3 regions of the Streptomyces sp. NPDC020299 genome follow, and region 2 is predicted to be linked to each of the others. Evidence: riboswitches for the same ligand, from Rfam matches in the RefSeq annotation. Region 2 holds a riboswitch; each other region holds the start of a gene.

Region 1 (5,719 bases), on a different contig from region 2:
GCCGTGCGCCACCTGGAGAAGGGCCGCGTGGTCATCTTCGGCGCCGGTATGGGCATGCCGTACTTCTCCACCGACACCACCGCCGCCCAGCGCGCCCTGGAGATCGACGCCGAGGCGCTGCTCATGGGCAAGAACGGCGTGGACGGGGTCTACGACTCCGACCCCAAGACCAACCCCGACGCCGTCAAGTTCGACGCCCTCGGGTACGGCGAGGTCATCACCCGCGACCTCAAGGTCGCCGACGCCACGGCGATCACCCTCTGCCGTGACAACAAGCTGCCGATCCTCGTGTTCGAGCTTCTGGCCGAGGGGAATATCGCACGGGCCGTCAAGGGTGAGAAGATCGGCACGCTCGTGGGTGATCAGGGCAGCCGGGCCTGACCGGACCACCCCGGGACCTGGCCGGGGGATGGACAATGTCCTGCCGGTCGGGAACCGTGCAGGAACAAGACGCGACGCAGCCGGCCGCCGCCACCGCCAAGGAACCGCAGCCGGGCCTACTCAAGACACGCAGGAGCAAGTGGTGATCGAAGAGACCCTCCTCGAGGCCGAGGAGAAGATGGAGAAGGCCGTCGTGGTCGCCAAGGAGGACTTCGCCGCGATCCGCACCGGCCGTGCGCACCCCGCCATGTTCAACAAGATCGTGGCCGACTACTACGGCGCGCTGACGCCGATCAACCAGCTGGCTTCGTTCTCCGTGCCGGAGCCGCGCATGGCCGTCGTGACCCCGTTCGACAAGAGCGCGCTGCGCAACATCGAACAGGCGATCCGCGACTCCGACCTGGGCGTCAACCCGAGCAACGACGGCAACATCATCCGCGTGGTGTTCCCCGAGCTCACCGAGGAGCGCCGCCGCGACTACATCAAGGTCGCCAAGGGCAAGGCGGAGGATGCCCGGGTGTCGATCCGCTCGGTGCGCCGCAAGGCCAAGGACGCCATCGACAAGCTGATCAAGGACGGCGAGGTCGGCGAGGACGAGGGCCGCCGTGCGGAGAAGGAACTCGACGACACCACCGCGAAGTACGTGGCCCAGGTGGACGAGCTCCTCAAGCACAAGGAAGCGGAACTGCTCGAGGTCTGATGAACGACTCTTCCTGGGGCGCTCCGCCACAAGCCGGGTCGCAGGCCGGGTACTGGGGGCCCACCGACCAGGGCCCGGTCCGGGGGGCTGCCCCGGCGGGCCCCGCGTACGATGCACATGACGTGCAGCAGACCCGCCCCATGCCGGCCGTGGCCGACGTACCCGCTCATGGCCCTCACGGCCTTCATGGCGGAGACCAGGACGACGACCGGGGGGCTGCTCGGCTGAGCGGCCCCTTGTTCCGCGACGCGCCACCGCAGGCCCAGCCCTACGGTCCGTATGACATGCCGCGAACGTCGCCCGACCCGGCGGCGCCGCAGAATCCGGAGCCCATGTCCGACGCCCCGCAGCCGGCCCCCGCGCCGCAGAAGAAGAGTGCGGGCCGGGACCTGAGCTCGGCCATAGGGGTGGGCGTCGGGCTCGGCGTGGTGATCGTCGCGTCCCTGTTCATCGTCAAGGCCGTGTTCGTCGGCGTCGTGGCGGTCGCCGTCGTCGTGGGCCTGTGGGAGCTGACCAGCCGGCTGCAGGAGCGCAAGGGCATCAAGGCGCCCCTGGTCCCGCTGGCGGTCGGCGGTGCGGCGATGGTCGTCGCCGGGTACGTCCGGGGTGCCGAGGGCGCCTGGGTGGCGATGGCGCTGACCGCGCTGGCGGCACTGGTCTGGCGGATGACCGAACCACCGGAGGGCTACCTCAAGGACGTCACGGCGGGCGTCTTCGCGGCCTTCTACGTCCCGTTCCTGGCCACGTTCGTCGCGATGATGCTCACGGCCGACGACGGCCCGTGGCGCGTGCTGACCTTCCTCCTCCTGACGGTGGTCAGCGACACCGGCGCGTACGCCGTCGGCTGGCGCTTCGGCAAGCACAAGCTCGCTCCGCGCATCAGCCCCGGCAAGACCCGCGAGGGCCTGCTCGGAGCGGTGCTGTTCGCCATGGTCGCGGGCGCGCTGTGCATGCAGTTCCTGATCGACGACGGCGCCTGGTGGCAGGGCCTCCTGCTGGGCCTCGCGGTCGCGGCCAGCGCCACCCTCGGCGACCTCGGCGAGTCCATGATCAAGCGCGACCTGGGCATCAAGGACATGGGCACGCTGCTCCCCGGCCACGGCGGCATCATGGACCGCTTGGACTCGCTGCTGCCGACGGCCCCAGTCGTATGGCTTCTGCTGGTGATCTTCGTAGGGTCCGGCTGACCGCCGCTTCCGTACCGTCCGTACCGGCGATTGCGTCCGAGAATCCCGGAACCACCCCTTCCGAACATATGATCACTTCAGCGTGATTTGTGTCCGGGAGGGGTGGCTCGTATGTGGGGACGTAGGCGTGCCAGGCGAGAGCAGGAGGCGGCCGAGGCGGTCGAGGCGCTCGCCGGGAGCCTGAGGTCCACGATCGACTCCGCCGACGAGACGCACCAGGCACTGCTGGAGATGCGGGAGCAGCTGGCGCAGGAGCTCGCGGAGATCGCCGCACTGCTCGGGCACCGCGACGGGACGCCCGTCGACGCCATCCGGCAGCAGACCGCCGTGGCCACGCGGATCCTCGGGGACATAGACCGGATGTCCGAGGAGTACGCCGACACACGGGCGCTGCTCGTCGGCAAGGACGAGAACGACCTCGACGAGATCATGCCGGCCCTCGAGGAACTCGTGGCGCACGCCCAGGGCATGGCGGAGATCGGGGAGTCGTTCGCCGGCCTCATCGAGTCGATGCTGGAACTGCGGGAGAAGACCCAACGCCTCCGCCAGGACCTGCTCCCCCTGCGCGAGCGAGTCCACGCCGCCTTCCGCGCGGCCCAGAAGGAACTGGACGCGACCCAGGGCACCCCAGGCTGGTTCGGCCGACAGGCAGCCCTGGCCGCCCTCGGTGACCGGCTCACCGCCCTGGACGAGGGCCGGGTCATCCCCACCCAGGACCGCAAGGTCAGCGACCAGTACCGAGACCTCGAACGCGACATAGCCGAACTCCGCGACACCCTGGGGCCAGGCCGTCCCTGACCGCCCCGCCACCCGTCCCGGGCCACCCCTGTCGATCTGCGACACTGGTATGGCCATGCCTAAGCCCGGAGAACTCACTTTCGTCGCCCCCCGCGGAGCCCAGAAGCCGCCGCGGCATCTCGCTGATCTCACGCCTGCCGAGCGCAAGGAGGCGGTGGCCGAGGTCGGGGAGAAGCCGTTTCGTGCCAAGCAGCTCTCGCAGCACTACTTCGCGCGGTACGCGCACGACCCGGAGCAGTGGACCGACATCCCCGCCGGTTCGCGCGCCAAGCTGCGGGAGGCGCTGCTGCCGGAGCTGATGACGGTGGTGCGGCATCTGTCGACCGACCAGGGGACCACCCGCAAGACGCTGTGGCGGCTGTTCGACGGGACGCTCGTCGAGTCGGTGCTGATGCGGTACCCGGACCGGGTCACCATGTGCATCAGCTCGCAGGCGGGCTGCGGGATGAACTGCCCGTTCTGCGCGACCGGACAGGCGGGGCTCGACCGGAATCTGTCCACCGCCGAGATCGTCCATCAGATCGTGGACGGGATGCGGGCGCTCAGGGACGGAGAGGTGCCCGGCGGACCGGCGCGGCTGTCCAACATCGTCTTCATGGGGATGGGCGAGCCGCTCGCCAACTACAAGCGCGTGGTGGGTGCCATCCGGGCGCTCACCGATCCCGAGCCGGACGGGCTCGGGCTGTCGCAGCGCGGCATCACCGTCTCCACCGTCGGGCTCGTCCCGGCGATCCACCGGTTCGCCGACGAGGGTTTCAAGTGCCGCCTCGCGATCTCGCTGCACGCGCCCGACGACGAGCTGCGCGACACCCTCGTACCCGTGAACACGCGCTGGAAGGTGCGCGAGGTGCTCGACGCCGGGTTCGACTACGTCGAGAAGTCCGGGCGCCGGCTGTCCATCGAGTACGCGCTGATCCGCGACATCAACGACCAGGCCTGGCGCGGTGACCGGCTCGGGCGGCTGCTCAAGGGCAAGCCCGTGCACGTCAATCTGATTCCGCTGAACCCGACGCCGGGGTCCAAGTGGACCGCCTCGCGGCCGGAGGACGAGAAGGCGTTCGTGGAGGCCATCGCCGCCCATGGTGTGCCCGTCACCATCCGGGACACCCGTGGGCAGGAGATCGACGGAGCCTGTGGTCAGCTCGCCGCCACCGAGCGGTAATCTGGCCGCATCAACACATCTTCATATTCCGACAGGGGAGCGCCACAGCGCTGAGAGTGCGGCGATCGGGCCGCAGACCCTCTGAACCTCGCCCAGGTCATTCTGGGTAGGAAGTTCGGTCATCACTCAAGCTGTTGTGCCCCGCCCGGGTGTGTCCCGGGCGGGGCCGCGTTCTTCCTGGAACCCCAGGAGGAATCCAGTGCACAACAAGACGTTCGTGGCCGCTGCCGCCGGGCTCGGTCTGCTCGCGCTGCCCGCTCTGGCAGGGTGCGGGTCGTCCGGCGCCAAGGGATCGGCGGACTCCAAGACCGTCACCCTCGTCAGCCACGACTCGTGGGCCGTGTCGAAGAGCGTGCAGAAGGACTTCGAGAAGCAGTCCGGGTACAAGCTCAGGGTCCTGAAGGACGGCGACGCCGGCCAGGCCGTCAACAAGGCCATCCTGACCAAGGACAACCCGCAGGGCGACGTCTTCTTCGGTGTCGACAACACCCTGCTGTCCCGGGCCCTGGACAACGGCCTGTTCCAGCCGTACGAGGCGAAGGGCCTGGGCACCGTCGGCGCCGCCTACCAGCTCGACAAGGGCAGGCACCGGGTCACGCCCATCGACTACGGCGACATCTGCGTCAACTACGACAAGGCCTACTTCAGCAAGCACAAGCTGACCCCGCCGCAGTCCTTCGCCGACCTCGCCAAGCCCGAGTACAAGAACCTCCTCGTCACCGAGAACGCCGCCACCTCCTCGCCCGGTCTCGGCTTCCTGCTCGGCAGCGCCGCGAAGTACGGGGACGGCGGTTGGCAGGACTACTGGAAGAAGCTGAAGGCCAATGGCGTCAAGGTCGTCGACGGCTGGGAGCAGGCCTACGACCAGGAGTTCTCCGGATCGTCCGGGGGCAGGAAGGCCGGCGGCGACCGGCCGCTCGTCGTGTCGTACGCCTCCTCCCCGCCCGCCGAGGTGATCTACGCCAAGAAGCGGCCCAGCACCGCTCCGACCGGTGTGGCGACCGGCACCTGCTTCCGGCAGATCGAGTTCGCGGGGCTGCTGAGCAACGCGGGCAACGCCAAGGGCGGCAAGGCGTTCATCGACTTCCTGGTCTCGAAGGAGTTCCAGGAGGACATGCCACTCAACATGTTCGTCTACCCGGTGGTCCAGGGCGCGAAGGTGCCCGCGGAGTTCACCGAGTACGGTCCGGCCGCCAAGGACCCGGAGACCATGGCCCCCGGCAAGATCGCCGCCAACCGCGACCAGTGGGTCAAGTCATGGACGTCGCTCGTACTGAAGTAGCCGCGCTCAGGCGGGGAACCGCGGCGCGGCTCGGCCTCATGGCCCTGCCCGTCGCGTTCTTCGCGGTGTTCTTCGCCTGGCCCGTGGCCGCGATCGTGGCCCGCGGGCTGAAGGTGGACGGCGTCTGGCAGTTCGGGCGAATGGCGGACGTCGTCACCCAGCCGGACATCCGGCACGTGCTGTGGTTCACCACCTGGCAGGCCCTGGCC
Region 2 (5,719 bases):
GGCCGCGGCCGGCGCCGCTCCCGGACGGTCGGCCGCCACCACCAGAGCCGCTAGGACGGTGGTGACCGGTACGGAGGCCACCAGACCGATCGAACCCACCAGCGTGCGAACGATCTCCTCCGCCACCAGCTCGCTGTTGGCGACCGTGCCCACGCTGCTCTGCGCGATGGAGAACAGCAGGAGCAGCGGCAGCGCGGCACCCGCGTAGGCCAGCACGAGCGTGTTGACGACGGATGCGATGTGGTCACGGCCGATACGGATGGCCGCGCGGTACAGCCCCCGCCAGCCCATCGACGGATTGGCTTCGTGCAGTTCCCACACGGCCGAGGTCTGTGTCACCGTCACATCGTCCAGGACACCGAGCGAGCCGATGATGACACCGGCGAGCAGCAGACCGCTCATGTCGATCGACGGATACAGGCCGTGGATCAGACCGGTGCTGTCGTCCGTGTTGCCGGTGAGGGCGGCCCAGCCGATGAACAGCTTGCCGAGGACACCGATCAGGGACAGCGAGATCAGCGTGCCGAGGACGGCCACCGATGTACGGGCCGACAGGCCGTGGCACATGTAGAGCGCGATCAGCATGATGGCACTGGCGCCGACCACCGCCACGATCAGCGGGTTCGACCCCTGCAGGATCGCGGGCAGGATGAAGAAGTTGAGGATCAGGAAACTGATGGCCAGCGCGACCAGCGCCATGACGCCACGCATCCGCCCGACGACCACGACGGCGAGTGCGAAGATCCCGGCCAGCAGTGCCGTCGGGAAGCGCCGGTTGACGTCGGTCACCGAGTACTGCAGGTCCTTCGGCGCCGAGGGCTCGTAGGCGGCCACGACCTTCTCGCCCTGGTGCAGCTGTCGTGGCTGGTCCGGCTGCACGATCTCCGTGAACGTACGGCCCTTGTCCTTGCCGGTGTCGACCCGGATCGTCGCCTTCTTGCAGGTGCCACTCGCCTCCTGCTGCGCGGAGCTGACCCCGGCGGTGGAGGTGTCGCCGGTCGAGGTGCCCCCGGAGGCGTACACCGACTTGCAGCTGACCTCCACGACCTTGGTGACTGTGGCCTGCTGCGTCTGCCGGTCGAAGCCGACGCCCGTTCGCTTGTGCGGAGGGGCGCCGCCGGGCCACAGAACCACGAGCCCGACCACTACCGCCGCGGTGAACGGGATCAGAATGGCCGCGATGACCTTGCGCAGATGCTTGGAGACCGGGGCCGCGGGGCCGTGGCTGTGACTGTGGGAGTGCCCGTGTCCCCCGCCCTGTCCGTGTTCTCCGCCGTCCCCGCGCCCCTCACCGGCGGCGTGGCCGGATTCTGAGCCGTCGCCAGGGCCGTGCCCGTGTGGCGGCTCGGGGGGCGGGTACGGAGGCTGTTGCGTCGTGGTCACCGCCCGATCATTGCAAGAACGGGCAGAGGCGGACTGTTCACCGCGCCACAAATGACGCTAGCGTGGAGGCACCTTTGCACACGCGGGAGCTCGGAGCACCGGGCTGAGAGGGCGCTGACCTCCGTCTTCGCGATGTTTCACGTGGAACACCGACAGACGGAAACCGCTGCGTCGACCGCCGAACCTGTTACCGGGTAATGCCGGCGTAGGGAGTAGGTCTCATGACCAACAAGGACGCACGCACGCCTGCCTCCACGCAGCTCTCCAGCGACGGGGAGGCCGGGAAGTCCATCGGCTGGCACAAGGGGTATGTCGAGGGTTCGCGCCCCGACCTGCGCGTGCCGGTCCGTCAGGTGCACCTCACCACCGGCCGGTCGGTCACGCTGTACGACACCTCCGGCCCGTACACCGATCCACTTGTCGAGACCGACGTCCGCAGGGGCCTGTCGCCGCTGCGGGACAACTGGATCATCGCCCGCGGAGACACCGAGGAGTACGCGGGCCGTCCCGTCCGCCCTGAGGACGACGGGATCAAGCACACCTCGCCCCGGGGCGGCCTGCGCAACCTCGACGCGGTCTTCCCCGGACGGCCCCGCCAGCCGCGCAGGGGCCGGGACGGCCAGGCGGTCACCCAGCTCGCCTACGCACGCCGTGGCGAAATCACACCCGAGATGGAGTTCGTGGCGCTGAGGGAGAACGTTTCTCCCGAGGTCGTCCGTGAGGAGATCGCGGCGGGCCGGGCAGTGCTGCCCGCCAACGTCAACCACCCGGAGATCGAGCCGATGATCATCGGCAAGCGGTTCCTGGTGAAGGTCAACGCCAACATCGGCAACTCGGCGGTGACCTCCTCCATCGAGGAGGAGGTCGAGAAGATGACCTGGGCGACCCGCTGGGGCGCCGACACGGTCATGGACCTGTCCACCGGCCGCAACATCCACACCACCCGCGAGTGGGTGCTGCGCAACTCCCCCGTCCCCATCGGAACGGTGCCGCTCTACCAGGCACTGGAGAAGGTCGACGGCAAGGCCGAGGAACTGACCTGGGAGATCTACAAGGACACGGTCGTCGAACAGGCCGAGCAGGGCGTGGACTACATGACCGTCCACGCCGGCGTGCGTCTGGCGTACGTGCCGCTGACCGCGAACCGCAAGACCGGCATCGTCTCGCGCGGCGGCTCGATCATGGCGGCCTGGTGCCTGGCGCACCACAAGGAGTCGTTCCTGTACGAGAACTTCGAGGAGCTCTGCGAGATCCTCGCCGCCTACGACGTCACGTACTCGCTGGGCGACGGTCTCAGGCCGGGCTCGATCGCGGACGCCAACGACGAGGCGCAGTTCGCGGAACTCCGAACGCTTGGGGAACTCAACGGGATCGCCAAGCGTTTCAACGTACAGACCATGATCGAGGGTCCGGGACACGTCCCGATGCACAAGATCAAGGAGAACATCGACCTTCAGCAGGAGATCTGCGATGAAGCTCCGTTCTATACGCTCGGCCCGCTGACCACGGACGTCGCACCGGCGTACGACCACATCACCTCCGGCATCGGTGCCGCGATGATCGCCTGGTGGGGCACGGCGATGCTCTGCTATGTCACGCCCAAGGAGCACTTGGGCCTGCCCAACCGTGACGACGTCAAGACCGGCGTCATCACCTACAAGATCGCCGCCCACGCAGCCGACCTCGCCAAGGGCCACCCAGGTGCCCAGGAATGGGACGACGCACTGTCCGACGCCCGCTTCGAGTTCCGGTGGGAGGACCAGTTCAACCTCGCCCTCGACCCGGACACGGCACGGGAGTTCCACGACGAGACGCTCCCGGCCGAGCCCGCCAAGACGGCCCACTTCTGCTCCATGTGCGGGCCGAAATTCTGCAGCATGAAGATCAGTCAAAGCATCACAGAGCGGTTCGGTGGTGCGGCGGCTGAGGGGGCGTCGGCTGAGGAGGTAGCCGAGGGGATGCTCCAGAAGTCGAAGGAGTTCGCTGAGGCGGGGAACCGGGTGTACCTGCCGATAGCGGATTGACCGACGCCAGTAGAGGCGCCGTCCCCAGAAAAGCTGAAAGCCGGGGGCGGCGCTTGGCCGTATGGCCGGGTTGTGATCCACCGTAAGCTGCCTGCTTCAGCGCTCGATCGTCAGGAAGAGGTGGGCTCACGGGCATGGGCATATGGGATGTGAAGCGCGACGACGAGCGGTTGCAATGGACGCTGGAGCCGTTCGAGCGCATCGGCCCGCTGATGTTCGGAATGCGCCCCGCAGAAGTGGCCAGTGCCCTTGGCCGGGGTGCAGCGGGCTACCGCAAGAGCATCCCGTGGGGAGACACCGTGACGGGTCTGGAGGGCTTCACGGACGTGGGCCTGACCGCTTACTACGCGGATGGCGTCCGCTTGGCCGGCATTACGGTGGACGCCCGCCTCGGGCCCCAGGTCCTGGCTGACGGGAAGGCGCTCGTCGGACGTGTCCCCTCTGAGATGGAGCAGTGGCTCATAGAGCGCGCCGAGGTGAGAGAACCGTACTGCGAACTCTTCTACATGCCCGGGGCTGACCCGGGCTCACAGACTCTCGGTCTGGTGATGTGCGTGCAGAGGGTCGGAGATGTCGTGCTCACTCGGCCGGTCTTTGTCGCCTCTGAATGGATCGACGACGTCTATCACCGCCTTCCGAGCTCGGAGTGGGCAACCTTCTGAGGCCGGACGCGCACAACCTGCGGTTGCCCCGGTGCTTTCCGATTCCTGGCTCGTGTTGTCGAGCATGAAGATCTCACACGACATCAGGCGTGAACACGGCAAAACTCAGGCCGACATCGAGGAGGGTACGGCGCAGAAGTCGAAGGAGGTCGCGGCGAGCGGGAACCGTGTGTATCTGCCGATCGCGGACTGAGCCCGGACGACGGGTGGTCCGTGCTGCCGGATGGCCTGAAGCCGGCAGGGAGCACGGACCGCCCGGTCTCTCCCGGCACAGCCTGGCTGACCCGGGACCGTCCGCCGAGGGCCGCTCGTCGTAACGGAAAGGGCAAGCCGCCGGTCGCCGCCCGGCAAGATCACTACTGTCTCCGGCATGGGCGGGATCGATGTTGCCAATGGAGTGGTGGGTGCCGTACTCGGCATGTTGTGTGCGGTGCTGTTCCAGCAGCCTTTGCAGGACGGCTGGTATTGGCTGCGGAGGCGTTCGTCGAGTGCGATCCGCGGTCTGAGGCGCCAGGAGGAGTCGGGGCCCGCCTGGCGGACGTTCTCGCTCGGGCCTCTGCAGACGTCCGCCCTGATCGTGGAAGGCGACGGCGAGACCCCGGTTCCTGCCGAGACGGTCTTCGTCCATGTGCTCGACGAGGAGGTGAAACTGCCTGATGACATGGCGCCCTGGCTGGATGAGATCGCCGGGGAGAGCGAACGCCTGCGAGCCGAGGGACGCGTCCCGCTGTGGAACGGCCCGCGGTACGCGGTCGAGTCGTTCGACATCTCCCGGACCGCGCTGGAGGAGAAGCCCGAGGTCCATCTGAGACTGCGTCCGACCGACTACTACACGTTCCTCGCCGCCCAGCAACTCGACCGCCGGCTGCCGGACGGAACGACACCGCGGTCCCGTTACCTGGATCCCGACCGCCCCCTGACCGCGCCGGCCTTCCTGCAGTGCAGCTTCGCCGTCAACGTCGCGGTGGTGACGGCCGACGACATGCTGGTGGTGAGCCGGCGCAGCGAGCGGGTGCGGATGGCTCCGGGTGTGTGGAACTCCTCTGTCAACGAGGGGCTTTCCCGCCACATCGACTCCTCGGGGCGCAGCGCACCCGATCTGCATGCCGTGGCGTGCCGAGGCATGCGGGAGGAACTGTCACTGGAGCCCCATGAGTACTCGTTGGAGCTCCTGGCGTTCGTACTGGACACGAACAAGCGCCACTGGAGCGGTCACTTCTACGCCCGGCTGAAGGAGCTGCGCAGCGAGGATCTCCAGGCGCGGATGAGCCGGGGTGTCGCGGACCGGTGGGAGCACGAGACGATCGACTACGTTCCTTTCCGCCCCGCGTCGGTGGTGAGGTACATGCTGCGGGAGGACCGCGTCCACCGGTGGGCGCCTCTGGCACCCGCCCTGTTCCATCTCAGTCTCGTGCATGTGTTCAGCCGTACGAGCGTCGAACGAGTGGAGGCGCAGGTCCTCAGACGTCTGTAGTGCGCAGGCGTGCCCCGTCTCCGGCTTGCGCCCCCGCCGGGGGCGCAAGCCAGGGGTCATTCCGGCTGGTGCTCCGGGCCACCGAAGTCCGGGCTCGTGTAGTCCGGGCTGCTGAAGCTCGGGCGAGAGCCCGGAGTGGTGCCGTCGTCGGGGCTGCTGAATCCCGGTCGGTCGTA
Region 3 (5,719 bases), on a different contig from region 2:
CCGCCTCCACCGCGCGCCGCATCGCCTCCGCCATCAGAACCGGCTCCTGCGCCCGCGTGACCGCCGAGGCCAGCATCACCCCCGCACACCCCAGCTCCATCGCCAGCGCCACGTCCGACGCCGTACCGGCCCCCGCGTCCAGGATCACCGGCACGCGCGCGTGCTCGACGATCAGCTGGAAGTTGTGCGGATTGCGGATGCCCAGCCCGGACCCGATCGGCGACCCCAGCGGCATGATCGCCGCACACCCGGCGTCCTCCAGCTTCCGCGCCAGCACGGGATCGTCATTGGTGTACGGCAGCACCGTGAACCCGTCGTCGACCAGCGTCTCCGCCGCCTCCAGTGTCTCGATCGGATCCGGCAGCAGCGTGCGCTCGTCCGCGATGACCTCAAGCTTCACCAGGTCGGTCCCCAGTGCCTCGCGTGCCAGCCGGGCGGTGAGCACGGCCTCCCCGGCGGTGAAGCATCCCGCGGTGTTCGGCAGCACCCGGATGCCGAGCCGTTCCAGCACGGACAGCACCGAGCCGTGCACGCCGGGGTCCACCCGACGCATCGCCACGGTCGTCAGCTCCGTGCCGGAGGCGACCAGCGCCCGGTCCAGCACGTCGAGGCTGGGCGCACCGCCCGTACCCATGATCAGGCGGGACGTGAAGGACGTACCGCCGAGGACGAAGGGGTCGTCGGCCATGGTCAGCCTCCCTGGACGGCGGTGAGGACTTCGACGCGGTCCCCCTCGGCCAGGGCCGTGGACGGCCACTGCGCGCGCGGGACGACGGTTTCGTTGAGCGCGGCGGCCACACCGCGCGGCGCCGCGGTGAGGGACTTCACGAGGGTGTCGAGAGCGGTGCCCGGGGCGACCTCCCGGCGCTCTCCGTTGACGGAAATGGTGAGCGGGTTGTTCATACGGGCAGCTCCGTGCGGGCCTCGCTGAAGCGCTTGAGGGTGAACGGCCGGGCTTCCTCGGGCAGTTCGCCGGTGGTCAGGGCGTGCGCCAGGGCGTCCCCGGTGACCGGCGTGAGCAGCACACCGTTGCGGTAGTGCCCGGTGGCCAGCAGCAGCCCGTCCAGACCGGTCGGGCCGAGCAGCGGCGCGTTGTCGGGGGAGCCGGGGCGCAGTCCGGCCCGGGTCTCGGTGAGCGGCAGCTCGGTGATGCCGGGCACCAGCTCGTGCGCGTCGCGCAGCAGCTGGTACACCCCGCCCGCGGTCACCGTCGTGTCCCAGCCCAGTTCCTCGCTGGTGGCCCCGACGACCAGCTCGCCGTTCTCCCGGGGCACCAGATAGACGTGACTGCCGCGCACCACGGCCCGTACGGTCCGGTTGAGGAACGGCGCGTACCGCTCCGGCACGGTCAGCCGCACTACCTGCCCCTTCACCGGCCGCACCGGCGGCAGCAGGTCCTCGGGCAGGCCCGCGAGCCGCCCGCTCAGGCTCCCGCCCGCCAGCACCACCTGGCCCGCGCGCAGCTCACCGCCGTCCGAGGCGGTGACGCCGGCCGCCCGGTCCCGTACGACGTCGAAGCGCTCGGCCCACACCCGGTGGAAGACCACACCGGCCCGCTCGCACGCGGCGAGCAGCGCGGCCGCCAGGCGGCGCGGGTCGATCTGGTGGTCGCCGTCCACCCGCAGACCCCCGCGCACGCCCGGCGCGAGCAGCGGCTCGAGGCGCCGGCACTCCCGCCCCGACAGCCACTCCGACTCCAGGCCGGAGCGGTGCTGAAGGGCGTGCAGTTCGCGCAGGTGGGCGCGGTCGTCGGCGTCCAGCGCGACGGCGAGCGTGCCGCATCTGCGGTAGCCGAGGTCCAGGCCGGTGAGCTCGGTCAGCTCGGCCGCGAAGTCCGGATAGCGGCGGGCCGACGCCAGGTTCAGGCCGAGCAGCGTCTGCTCGCCGTGGTGCAGTTCCGTGACGGCGGCCAGCATCCCGGCCGCCACCTGGGCGGCCCCGCCGCCCGGCGCCGGGTCCACCACGGCCGTGGCCAGGCCGCGCTGCGCGGCCCGCCAGGCGGTGACCAGGCCGATGATTCCGCCCCCGATGACGAGGACGTCGGACGTACGTGACGACATGGGCGTCCAGCCCCTCCCTTCGCCGGCATGACCCGGATCAGGTTCGTACGGTCGGAGGCCGCCAGCCTCCCTCTCAGCCCGGTGCGTCCGGGCTCCCGCGAGTGCTTGTACCGTACCCCCCGTAGCACGTGACGTGTAAGGAGGCCTCCGCCGATGGCCCGCTCGCTCGACGGTCTGATCCTCGCCCCCGTCGCGGACCAGGCGCCGGGGCAGGTGGGTACGCGCACCCGGTTCGCGTACCACGAGAAGGACGGCGAGATCTGGGCCGAGTACGCGGGCGGCGATGTCGTACGCGGGTGTCTGGTGGGCACCCGGGAGGGAGACCGGCTGGACTTCCGGTACGTGCAGCTGAAGCGGGACGGGACGACCTCCTCGGGGCACTGCGCGTCCACCGTCGTCGAGCTGCCCGACGGCCGGGTGCGGCTGAAGGAGACCTGGGAGTGGGAATCGCAGTCCGGAGCGGGTACGAGCGTTGTGGAACAGATCACTGAGCACGCCCCCTGACTGACGAAGAGTCAGTTGACTATGGTGATCGAGTGAGCGAGCAGACGCGGGAACAGGGCACGTCACAGGCGCGGCGCGTGGTCGTCGTCGGCGCGGGCATGGCCGGGGTGCAGACCGCCGTCGCCCTGCGCGAACAAGGCTTCCGGGACACCGTGACACTGATCGGCGCCGAACCCCACCAACCGTACGACCGGCCCCCGTTGTCCAAGGCCGTGCTGCTCGGCAAGGCCGAGGGCTCCGCCTTCGACGTCGACTTCGAGGCGCTCGGCATCGAACTCCTGCTCGGCCGCGAGGCGCTGGGCGTGCGCCCGGACGACCACGAGGTCGACACCGAGGCCGGGCCCGTGCCGTACGACGTCCTGGTCCTGGCCGCCGGCGCCGAACCGGTGCGGCTGCCCGGCACGGAGGGCGTCCCCGGCGTGCACCTGCTCCGCACCCTCGACGACGCCGAACGGCTGCGGCCGGTACTGGCCCGGCAGCACGACATCGTGGTCGTCGGCGCGGGCTGGATCGGCGCCGAGTTCGCCACGGCGGCCCGCGAGGCGGGCTGTGCGGTGACGGTCGTGGAGGCGGCGGACCGCCCCCTCGCCGGCGCGCTCCCGGCCGAGGTGGCCGCGCCGATGGTGCCCTGGTACGCCGACAGCGGCGCCGTGTTGCGCACCCACGCGCGCGTGGAGCGCGTCGAGCCGGGCGCGGTGGTGCTCGACGACGGCTCGCGGGTGGCCGCGGGCGCCGTCGTCGTCGGCATCGGCGCCCGCCCCGCCACGGCGTGGCTGGCCGGCTCCGGCATCGAACTCGGCGCGCACGGCGAGGTGGTGGCCGACGAGCACCTGCGGACCTGCGCCCCGGACGTGTACGCGGTCGGCGACTGCGCCTCCTTCCCCTCCCGGCGGTACGGGGAGCGGCTGCTCGTCCACCACTGGGACAACGCCCTCCAGGGCCCGCGCACGGTCGCCGCCAACATCATCGGCGAGACCCCCGCGGCCTACGACCCCGTGCCGTACTTCTGGTCCGAGCAGTTCGGCCGCTTCGTCCAGTACGCCGGTCACCACGGCGCGGCCGACCGCACCCTCTGGCGCGGCGACCCGGCCGGTCCCGCCTGGACGGTCTGCTGGCTGAAGGAGGACCGGCTGGTGGCCCTGCTCGCCGTGGGACGCCCGAGGGACCTGGCACAGGGGCGACGGCTGATCGAGGCGGGCACACCGATGCGGCCCGAGCTGCTGGCCGACCCGGCGAGGCCGCTGAAGAACGCCACGGCATAGGCCCGGGACCAGGGAAGTCGCCCCAGGTGGACCGGCCTGGCTTCCGAGTGTCAGTGGCAGATGGCAGGCTTGTTCCCGTGACCGAGATTGACGCGAAGACCGATGCTCTCGTCCCCGCCTGGCTGAACCTGCCCGACATCGCCGAAAAGCTCGGCGTCGAGGTGACACGTGTTCGGCACCTGGTCAAGGAGGGCCAGCTCATCGCCGTACGCCGTGGTGAGAACCGGGCTCTGCACGTCCCCGCCGCCTTCATCGACGGGGACAAGGTCGTCAAGGGCCTGTCCGGGACCTTGACGCTCCTCAGGGACGACGGCTTCACCGACGAAGAGATGCTGGAATGGCTCTTCACCCCGGACCCGAGCCTCCCCGGCACCCCCGCGCAGGCCCTGAGCGAGAATCGCGGCACGGAGGTGAAGCGCCGCGCCCAGGCGCTCGCCGTCTGACCCGAGCATCCGAACCGAACACCGTCCGGCGTACGGGCCGCGGCCCCGGGGGTCCCGGCCACGGTGGGTCACGGCCCGTACGCCGCCGACAGCGCACCGACAACGGGGGGACCCACGCATGTCTGACACTGCCGCCGGCACGGCCACCGCCCGCGAACGCCTTGCCGGCGCCCGGCTCTACCTGTGCACGGACGCCCGCAAGCGGCAGGGCGACCTCGCCGAGTTCCTGGACGCGGTACTGGCCGGCGGTGTGGACATCGTGCAGCTGCGGGACAAGGGCATGGAGGCGGCCGAGGAGCTGGAGCACCTCGCGGTCCTCGCCGAGGCCTGCGCCCGGCACGGCAAGCTGCTCGCGGTCAACGACCGCGCGGACGTCGCCCACGCCGCCGCCGCGGACGTGCTCCACCTCGGCCAGGGTGACCTCCCGGTCCCCGCGGCCCGCGCGGTCCTCGGCGCGGACGTCGTCATAGGCCGTTCCACGCACGCCGAGTCCGAGGCCGAGGCCGCCGCCGTCCAGGAGGGCGTCGACTACTTCTGCACCGGCCCGTGCTGGCCCACCCCCACCAAGCCCGGCCGGCACGCACCCGGCCTCGACCTGGTCCGGCACACCGCCGCGCTGGGCACCGACCGCCCCTGGTTCGCCATCGGCGGCATCGACCTGGGCAACCTCGACGAAGTGCTGGACGCGGGAGCCCGCAGGGTCGTCGTCGTCCGGGCGATCACACAGGCCCCGGACCCCGGAGCGGCAGCGGCGGAGTTCGCCAAACGGCTCCGGCAGGCGTGACGCCGTACCCGATCCGGTGTCCACGTCTGTCCAAGGGGTGGACAACAGGCCGACAATTCGGGCAAATTTCCGGCTCTCGGTTGGGGGACCGGCCGCCCCTGGCTAACCTGCCGGTATGGCCCTCGGAACCGCATCAACCAGGACCGATCGCGCGCGTACGGTGCGTGACATCCTCGGCACCGGCAAAACGACGTACTCCTTCGAGTTCTACGCGCCCAAGACCCCCCAGGGTGAGCGGAACCTCTGGAACGCGCTGCGCCGGGTCGAGGCGGTGGCGCCCGACTTCGTCTCCGTGACGTACGGCGCCGGCGGTTCCACGCGCGCCACCACGGTCAAGGAGACCCAGCAGATCGTCGTCGACACCACGCTGACGCCGGTCGCCCACCTCACCGCGGTCAACCACTCCATCGCCGAACTGCGCAACATCATCGGCCAGTACGCGGACGCCGGGATCCGCAACATGCTGGCCGTGCGCGGCGACCCGCCCGGCGACCCGATGGGCGACTGGGTGCCGCACCCCCAGGGTCTGACCTACGCGGCCGAACTGGTCCGGCTCATCAAGGAGTCCGGCGACTTCTGCGTGGGCGTCGCCGCGTTCCCGGAGATGCACCCGCGCTCCAGCGAATGGGACACCGACGTCGAGCACTTCGTGGACAAGTGCCGGGC

Evidence for each region. A riboswitch is a leader RNA that binds a small molecule or an ion and turns the genes downstream of it on or off. The one in region 2 is predicted to bind thiamine pyrophosphate.
Region 1: it holds a riboswitch for thiamine pyrophosphate, as region 2 does, so the genes downstream of both, ACH45E_RS32640 (thiamine ABC transporter substrate-binding protein) here and thiC (phosphomethylpyrimidine synthase ThiC) in region 2, are expected to answer to the same signal.
Region 3: it holds a riboswitch for thiamine pyrophosphate, as region 2 does, so the genes downstream of both, thiO (glycine oxidase ThiO) here and thiC (phosphomethylpyrimidine synthase ThiC) in region 2, are expected to answer to the same signal.

Annotation. Positions count from the first base shown of each region.
Region 1 covers NZ_JBIRWL010000015.1:85,135-90,853, forward strand. The annotation lists gene pyrH (UMP kinase) at 1-381, shown strand, start outside; gene frr (ribosome recycling factor) at 524-1,081, shown strand; gene ACH45E_RS32625 (phosphatidate cytidylyltransferase) at 1,081-2,268, shown strand; gene ACH45E_RS32630 (hypothetical protein) at 2,380-3,066, shown strand; gene rlmN (23S rRNA (adenine(2503)-C(2))-methyltransferase RlmN) at 3,122-4,228, shown strand; TPP riboswitch at 4,252-4,359, shown strand; gene ACH45E_RS32640 (thiamine ABC transporter substrate-binding protein) at 4,428-5,510, shown strand; gene ACH45E_RS32645 (iron ABC transporter permease) at 5,549-5,719, shown strand, end outside.
Region 2 covers NZ_JBIRWL010000003.1:192,098-197,816, reverse strand. The annotation lists gene ACH45E_RS08760 (YibE/F family protein) at 1-1,383, opposite strand, end outside; TPP riboswitch at 1,456-1,612, shown strand; gene thiC (phosphomethylpyrimidine synthase ThiC) at 1,605-3,407, shown strand; gene ACH45E_RS08750 (hypothetical protein) at 3,542-4,069, shown strand; gene ACH45E_RS08745 (hypothetical protein) at 4,134-4,262, shown strand; gene ACH45E_RS08740 (hypothetical protein) at 4,440-5,543, shown strand; gene ACH45E_RS08735 (hypothetical protein) at 5,600-5,719, opposite strand, start outside.
Region 3 covers NZ_JBIRWL010000004.1:236,211-241,929, reverse strand. The annotation lists gene ACH45E_RS12460 (thiazole synthase) at 1-688, opposite strand, end outside; gene thiS (sulfur carrier protein ThiS) at 691-903, opposite strand; gene thiO (glycine oxidase ThiO) at 900-2,060, opposite strand; TPP riboswitch at 2,058-2,169, opposite strand; gene ACH45E_RS12445 (hypothetical protein) at 2,214-2,564, shown strand; gene ACH45E_RS12440 (FAD-dependent oxidoreductase) at 2,597-3,826, shown strand; gene ACH45E_RS12435 (Rv2175c family DNA-binding protein) at 3,904-4,269, shown strand; gene thiE (thiamine phosphate synthase) at 4,388-5,053, shown strand; gene metF (methylenetetrahydrofolate reductase [NAD(P)H]) at 5,169-5,719, shown strand, end outside.